DNA from 2 places in the Pseudomonas svalbardensis genome. Region 1 is predicted to be linked to the other one. Evidence: predicted binding sites of a transcription regulator. Region 1 holds the regulator's gene; the other holds the start of a gene.
What was found. The regulator sigma-54, encoded in region 1, starts transcription at its own class of promoters, with help from an activator protein. The targets are predictions, from matches to a motif close to ANTGGCATNNANNTTGCTNT.
Positions count from the first base shown of each region.

Region 1 (4,147 bases):
TTCTGCGAATTGATCCTGCGCGCGCAGGGCCGCCTTGATGCGGCAAACGCCGCGTACCTGTGAGCCAACTATGCTGAGCAAAAAGATTCGCAAATTCCTGGTGTTTGGCTGCATCGCAGCGATATTCGCGGCGGTCGGCTACTGGAACATCAGCCCGGAACGCTTCCTCGACCAGCCGGTGGCAAAGATCGATGAAACCGCGATCGACTATTACGCGATCAAAGCCCACAGCGTGCAGTACCTGCCTGACGGCAAACTGCAATACGAAATGACGTCCGACAAGGTTGAACACCTGAAAGCCACCGAAGTGACGCTGTTGACCAATCCCGACCTGAACATGTTCCGCGGCACCGAGTTTCCGTGGCATATCCAGAGCGAGCACGGCGAAGTGAATTCCGACGGAACTCAGGTCGAACTGATTGACTCGGTGCGCATCACGCGCTTCGACGAGAAAAACCGCAAGACCCTGATTACCACCACCCGCATGACAGTGTTCCCGCATCAGCAATATGCGCAGACCGAGCAACCCGTTAGAATCGACGGCGCTGGTGGTGTGTCGACTGGCAAGGGAATGAAAGCGTATTTGAAAGAAAGCAGGATACACCTGCTATCGAACGTAAGAGGACAGTATGAGGCTCGTTAAAACCCTCCCTATTTTGCTCGGTCTGAGCGCAGCACTGGGAAGCGTGAGCGCCTGGGCTCTGCCGAACGATCAAGAGCAGCCTATCCGCATCCAGGCCGACGATGCCCAACTGGACGACAAGAATGGTATTGCCACCTATAAAGGTGACGTGATCATTACCCAGGGCTCGATGATTGTTAAAGGCAATACTGTAACCATCACCCGCACCCCGGCCGGCGACATCGACGTGGTGACTTCGGTGGGCAATCTGGCCTACTTCGAGCAGATGCAGACGGCTGGCGACACCAAGCCGGTTCAGGGCTACGGAGTGACCATCCAGTACCACGCCTCGCAAAACCGCGTCGTATTGATCGATCGTGCCAAAGTCATCGACAAGGACAACAACGTCACCCAAGGCGAGAAAATCGTCTACGACACGGTTAAAAAGCTTGCGAGCGCCGGTCGCGCGACGGGCAACAAGGTCACCGAGTCGCGTCCGCGCATCGACATGGTGATCCAGCCGAAGAAGAAAACCGACGAGCAAAAGGCCCAGTAATGGCAACTCTGAAAGCTCAGCATCTGGCCAAGAGCTACAAGAGCCGCCAGGTCGTGCGTGACGTCAGCCTGTCGATCGACAGCGGTCAGATCGTCGGCCTGCTGGGTCCCAACGGCGCCGGCAAGACCACCTGCTTTTACATGATTGTCGGCCTGGTACAGGCCGACCAGGGCCGCGTACTGATTGACGACCTGGATGTCAGCCACCAGCCCATGCACGGTCGTGCGAAGGCCGGTATCGGCTATCTTCCGCAAGAAGCCTCGATCTTCCGCAAACTCTCGGTAGCCGACAACATCATGGCGATCCTCGAGACCCGCAAGGAACTCGACAAGGCCGGTCGTCGCAAAGAGCTGGAAAGCCTGCTGCAGGAATTCCATATCAGCCACATCCGCGACAACCTCGGGATGAGTCTGTCCGGTGGTGAACGCCGCCGCGTGGAAATCGCCCGGGCACTCGCTACCAACCCGAAATTCATCCTGCTCGACGAACCATTCGCCGGCGTGGACCCGATTTCGGTGGGCGATATCAAACAGATCATCTATCACCTCAAGGCCAAGGGCATTGGCGTGCTGATCACTGACCACAACGTCCGTGAAACCCTGGATATCTGCGAAACCGCCTACATCGTCAACGATGGCCAACTGATCGCCGAAGGTGACTCTGCCACCATCCTGGCCAACGACCTGGTCAAGGAAGTGTATCTGGGCCATGAGTTCCGCCTGTAAGCACTGAGGTGTCTGGCTGGTTGCTCGGGCGCTTGTCTCGATAAAAAATCAACATTTTTTTATTGTTACAGCGCTCTAGGCAAACGCTGCAGTTTCGGGCATATAATTTGCTTATGTTTGGCGCTCCGGCGCCCTGTAGTGGATGGCGCATGTGCGCCGGCGAATAAGGTGTTAAGCCCCTGCCATGAAACCATCGCTAGTCTTGAGAATGGGCCAGCAGCTGACGATGACACCGCAGCTGCAACAGGCCATCCGCCTGCTCCAATTGTCGACCCTGGACCTGCAACAGGAAATCCAGGAGGCCCTGGAGTCCAATCCGATGCTCGAACGCCAGGAAGAAGGCGACGACTTCGATAACGCCGACCCCTTGGCCGACAAAGCCGAACAGCCACCCAACGCCGATGTTTCGGAACCCTCCTACCAGGAAACCGCTCCGACGGTGGACAACCTCGAGGAAGGCGACTGGAACGAGCGGATTCCCAACGAACTGCCCGTCGACACCGCGTGGGAAGACGTCTACCAGACCAGCGCCAGCAGCCTGCCGAGTAACGATGACGACGAGTGGGATTTCACCACCCGTACATCGGCCGGCGAAAGCCTGCAAAGCCACTTGCTGTGGCAACTGAACCTGGCACCGATGTCCGACACTGATCGCCTGATTGCCGTGACCCTGATCGACTGCATCAACAATCAGGGTTACCTGGACGAAACTCTCGAGGAGATTCTCGAAGCCTTCGATCCGGAACTGGACATCGAACTGGACGAAATCGAAGCCGTCCTGCACCGCATCCAGCAATTCGAACCCGCTGGCATCGGCGCCCGTAATCTGGGCGAATGCCTGCTGCTGCAATTGCGTCAGTTGTCCGCCAAGACGCCTTGGCTGGTCGAGGCCAAACGCCTGGTCACCGATTACATCGACCTGCTCGGCAGCCGCGACTACAGCCAGCTGATGCGTCGCATGAAGCTCAAGGAAGATGAACTGCGCCAAGTGATTGAATTGGTCCAGAGCCTCAACCCGCGCCCAGGCTCGCAAATCGAGTCCAGCGAAGCCGAATACGTCGTTCCCGACGTGATCGTACGCAAGGACAACGAGCGCTGGCTGGTGGAACTGAACCAGGAATCCGTGCCGCGCCTGCGGGTCAATGCTCAATACGCCGGTTTCGTGCGCCGCGCCGACACCAGCGCCGACAACACCTTCATGCGCAATCAGTTGCAAGAGGCCCGCTGGTTCATCAAGAGCCTGCAAAGCCGCAACGAAACCCTGATGAAAGTAGCCACTCAGATCGTCGAGCATCAGCGCGGTTTTCTTGAATACGGCGACGAAGCCATGAAACCGCTGGTCCTGCATGACATCGCCGAAGCGGTGGGCATGCACGAGTCGACGATTTCTCGGGTGACCACGCAAAAGTTCATGCATACCCCTCGGGGTATATATGAACTGAAATACTTTTTCTCGAGCCACGTCAGCACCTCAGAGGGCGGTGAATGCTCGTCCACGGCGATCCGCGCGATCATCAAAAAACTGGTTGCCGCGGAAAATCAGAAAAAGCCGTTGAGTGACAGCAAGATCGCTGGTTTACTGGAGGCACAAGGCATTCAGGTGGCTCGCCGCACCGTCGCCAAGTACCGCGAATCCCTCGGGATCGCGCCTTCGAGCGAACGCAAGCGGTTGATGTAGAGCCACGCCACAGCGTTCCAGTGGCAGGCATTTCTGCCTGCCGCTTTATGCACTGGCAACGAAGGAGAGCTGTATGCAAGTCAACATCAGTGGACACCAACTGGAAGTGACCGAACCTCTTCGCACCTACATCGGCGAAAAACTCGAACGATTAGAGAGGCATTTCGACAAGATCACCAACGTGCAAGTCACGATGACGGTCGAAAAGCTCAAGCAGAAAATCGAAGCCACGCTGCATATTCCCGGCAATGAAGTGGTCGCAAACGCGGAGCATACCGATATGTACGCGGCGATCGACGCACTGACCGACAAGCTGGATAAACAACTCAAAAAGCATAAGGAAAAGACCCAAAGCCTCCTCCAGGGCGCGACCGGTCGTTAACACTCCCAACCCATGATCCGACTTGAAAGCATCCTGACCCCCGGCCGTTCCCTCGTGAACGTGCCGGGCGGCAGTAAAAAGAAAGCCCTCGAGCAAATTGCCAACCTTATCCACAAAGAAGTGCCGGATCTGGAGATGCAAGATGTCTTCGAGGCTCTGATTGCCCGTGAAAAACTTGGCTCAA
Region 1 covers NZ_CP125619.1:1,009,020-1,013,166, reverse strand. Annotated here, with positions in the region: gene QFX16_RS04390 (KdsC family phosphatase) at 1-63, shown strand, start outside; gene lptC (LPS export ABC transporter periplasmic protein LptC) at 71-643, shown strand; gene lptA (lipopolysaccharide transport periplasmic protein LptA) at 630-1,178, shown strand; gene lptB (LPS export ABC transporter ATP-binding protein) at 1,178-1,903, shown strand; gene QFX16_RS04370 (RNA polymerase factor sigma-54) at 2,088-3,581, shown strand; gene hpf (ribosome hibernation-promoting factor, HPF/YfiA family) at 3,655-3,963, shown strand; gene ptsN (PTS IIA-like nitrogen regulatory protein PtsN) at 3,976-4,147, shown strand, end outside.

Region 2 (4,147 bases), 650 kb from region 1:
CGCATGGTTTCGATCAGTACCGAGAGGTGCAACTCACCACGGCCGGAGACTTTGAACTTGTCGGCGGTGTCGCCTTCTTCAACGCGCAGAGCAACGTTGTAGAGCAGTTCTTTGTCCAGACGTTCCTTGATGTTACGGCTGGTGACGAACTTGCCTTCACGACCGCAGAACGGCGAGTCGTTAACCTGGAAGGTCATGGAAACAGTTGGTTCGTCAACGGTCAGCGGCTTCATCGCTTCGACGTTCAGTGGGTCGCACAGAGTGTCGGAGATGAACAGCTGGTCGAAGCCGCTGATGCAGACGATGTCGCCGGCAGCTGCTTCGTCAACGTCGATACGGTGCAGACCGTGGTGACCCATCAGCTTCAGGATACGACCGTTACGGCGCTTGCCGTCGGCGTCGATAGCCACAACTTGAGTGTTCGGCTTGACGCGACCACGGGCGATACGGCCAACGCCGATAACACCCAGGAAGCTGTTGTAGTCCAGTGCCGAGATTTGCATCTGGAACGGACCGTCACGGTCAACTTGTGGAGCCGGTACGTGGTCAATGATCGCCTGGTACAGCGGGGTCATGTCTTCAGCCATGTCGGTGTGTTCCAGACCGGCAATGCCGTTCAGGGCCGAGGCGTAGACAACTTTGAAGTCCAGCTGTTCTTCGGTAGCACCGAGGTTGTCGAACAGGTCGAAGATCTGGTCCAGAACCCAGTCCGGACGCGCGCCTGGACGGTCAACCTTGTTGATGACCACGATTGGACGCAGGCCGGCTTCGAAAGCCTTCTTGGTCACGAAACGGGTTTGCGGCATAGGGCCGTCTTGAGCGTCAACCAGCAGCAGAACGGAGTCAACCATCGACATTACGCGTTCAACTTCGCCGCCGAAGTCGGCGTGGCCCGGGGTGTCCACGATGTTGATGTGGTGGCCGTTCCAGTTGATGGCGGTGTTTTTCGCCAGAATGGTAATACCGCGTTCTTTCTCCTGGTCGTTGGAGTCCATCACGCGCTCGTCGTTGAGCTCGTTGCGCTCCAGGGTGCCGGATTGACGCAAGAGTTTGTCTACCAGGGTGGTTTTACCATGGTCAACGTGAGCAATGATGGCGATGTTGCGTAGATTTTCGATCACTTGTGTATCTCGATCAGAGGATTCGGTGTGCTGACAAGTCTTGGCAGCGATTAACAGTAGAGTCCGGCAAAGCCGTTACAGCTTGACGGCGGCGTCGGGGGGCCGGTGACGCAGGCCACAGGCAAACAGCCCCGGGCACTTAGCTCGGTCGATAAACGCGCACATTGGCATGCCCCTCACTGAGCAAATGGTGGGCATGCAGGCGACTCATCACGCCTTTGTCGCAATACAGCAGGTACTGGCGAGTAGGGTCCAGTTCCTTGAAACGAGCGTTCAATGCATAAAACGGCATCGTTTGTACCTCAATGCCAACGAGGCCCAGCGGGTCGTCTTCAGCGGCATCCGGGTGACGGATGTCGATGACGATCTGACCAGCCAGCGCTTCGCTGACTTCTTCGATCTGCACATCCTGGCCCAATTCGTCGATCACGCGATCGATCGGCACCAGTTTGGCGTTCTCGAGCGCACGCTCAAGTACTGCCATGTCGAACTGTTGTTCTTCGTACTCCACGCGTGGACGCTTGGCGTGGGTCTTGGGGTTCACCGAGATGACCCCGCAGTATTCCGGCATGTGCTTGGCGAAGTCGGCAGTACCGATTTCGTTGGCCAGGTCGATGATGTCCTGCTTGTGACTGGCGATCAGCGGACGCAAGACCAGCTTGTCGGTCACGCAGTCGATCACGGACAGGTTCGGCAGCGTCTGGCTCGACACCTGGGAAATCGCTTCGCCGGTGACCAGCGCATCGATGTCCAGCCGATCGGCAATACGGGAAGCAGCGCGCAACATCATACGCTTCAAAACTACGCCCATATGACTGTTATCGACTTTCCCGAGAATTTCTCCCAGTACTTCCTCGAACGGCACACTCACAAATAACACGCGCTGGGAGCTGCCGTACTTCTTCCAGATGAAGTGCGCGACTTCCATAACGCCCAGTTCATGGGCTCGTCCGCCCAGATTGAAGAAGCAGAAATGGCTCATCAGCCCACGGCGCATGATCTGGTAAGCAGCAACAGTGGAATCGAAACCGCCGGACATCAGCACAAGTGTCTGTTCCAGGGCACCCAGCGGATAACCGCCGATGCTGTTGTGCTGGCTGTGGATCACGAACAACCGTTTGTCGCGAATTTCGAGGCGAACTTCGATTGCAGGCGTTTTCAGCGAGATTCCGGCGGCGCCGCACTGACGACGCAGTTGGCTGCCGACGTATTTCTCGACGTCCATCGAACTGAATTCATGCTTGCCGGCACGCTTGCAGCGCACCGAAAAGATCTTCCCGGCCAACGCGTCACCGAAGTGCTGTTTGCACTTGGTGACGATGTCGTCGAAGTCGCCCAACGGGTATTCATCGACTTGCAGGAAATGCGCGATGCCCGGCATGCAGCTCAGGCGCTCGGTCATGTCCTTCAGGGCTTTGGGCTCGCTGACGCGGGTCTCCAGCTCGAGATTGTCCCACACACCGTTCACCACCACAGCCGGGTCCAGGTCGCGGAGCACGGTACGGATGTTTTTGGCCAACTGGCGGATGAAACGCATCCGTACCGGGCGGCTCTTGATGGTGATCTCGGGGAAGACTTTTACGATTAGTTTCATGAAAACAGCGCGCGCTGGGCCAGCCGAAAAAGGGGGGCGCGGATTATAGCGGAAATTGCTCAAGGTTTAACCAGTTAATGTGCAGAAGGTTTTGCGCGCACCAAAACGGGTCATTTGTTGGATTTGACGCTACATTACGGGGCGCTATTTCCAGCTTTGCTGCGCCTTGCACCTTTATAAGCGTGAAATTGGGGCAAAAAACCCATGGTGGGGCACTGGCATGCAATTTGCTCCCTTGTGAGGCAGGTTGCCTTGGCAGAGTATTCGCGCCGGCATCACCCACATTCTAAGGGCATCCACTACTAAGCCCGAAGCCACCCGGAGGACACTATGTCGAAGTCGGTTCAACTCATCAAAGATCATGACGTCAAGTGGATTGATCTGCGCTTCACGGACACCAAAGGCACTCAGCACCACGTGACCATGCCGGCTCGCGACGCGCTGGATGAAGCTTTCTTCGAAGAAGGCAAAATGTTCGACGGTTCCTCCATCGCTGGCTGGAAAGGCATCGAAGCCTCCGACATGATCCTGATGCCGGACGACAGCACTGCCGTTCTCGACCCGTTCACCGAAGAGCCAACCCTGATCCTGGTTTGCGACGTGATCGAGCCTTCGACCATGCAAGGCTACGACCGTGACCCACGTGCGATCGCCAAGCGTGCCGAGGAATACCTGAAGTCGACCGGTATCGGCGACACCGTATTTGTCGGTCCAGAGCCTGAATTCTTCATCTTCGACCAAGTGAAGTTCAAGTCCGATATCTCCGGCTCGATGTTCAAGATCTACTCCGAACAAGGTTCGTGGATGTCCGACCAGGACGTGGAAGGCGGCAACAAAGGCCACCGTCCAGGCGTCAAAGGCGGCTACTTCCCGGTTCCACCGTTCGACCACGACCACGAAATCCGTACCTCCATGTGCAACGCCATGGAAGAAATGGGCCTGGTCATCGAAGTTCACCACCACGAAGTGGCAACTGCCGGCCAGAACGAAATCGGTGTGAAGTTCAACACCCTGGTGGCCAAGGCTGACGAAGTTCAAACCCTGAAGTACTGCGTACACAACGTTGCTGATGCATACGGCCGCACCGCGACCTTCATGCCTAAGCCACTGTACGGCGACAACGGTTCGGGTATGCACGTTCACCTGTCCATCGCCAAAGATGGCAAGAACACCTTCGCTGGCGAAGGCTATGCCGGCCTGTCCGACACCGCTCTGTTCTTCATCGGCGGCATCATCAAGCACGGCAAGGCGCTGAACGGCTTCACCAACCCGTCGACCAACTCCTACAAGCGTCTGGTCCCAGGTTTCGAAGCTCCGGTAATGCTGGCCTACTCGGCTCGTAACCGTTCCGCTTCGATCCGTATTCCTTACGTGTCCAGCCCTCGCGCTCGCCGTATCGAGGCTCGCTTCCCGGATCCGGCAGCCAACCCGT
Region 2 covers NZ_CP125619.1:360,315-364,461, reverse strand. Annotated here, with positions in the region: gene typA (translational GTPase TypA) at 1-1,121, opposite strand, end outside; gene thiI (tRNA uracil 4-sulfurtransferase ThiI) at 1,261-2,715, opposite strand; gene glnA (glutamate--ammonia ligase) at 3,046-4,147, shown strand, end outside.
Region 2: glnA (glutamate--ammonia ligase) is a predicted target of sigma-54. The motif match lies at 2,930-2,949, and genes of this name have one in related genera.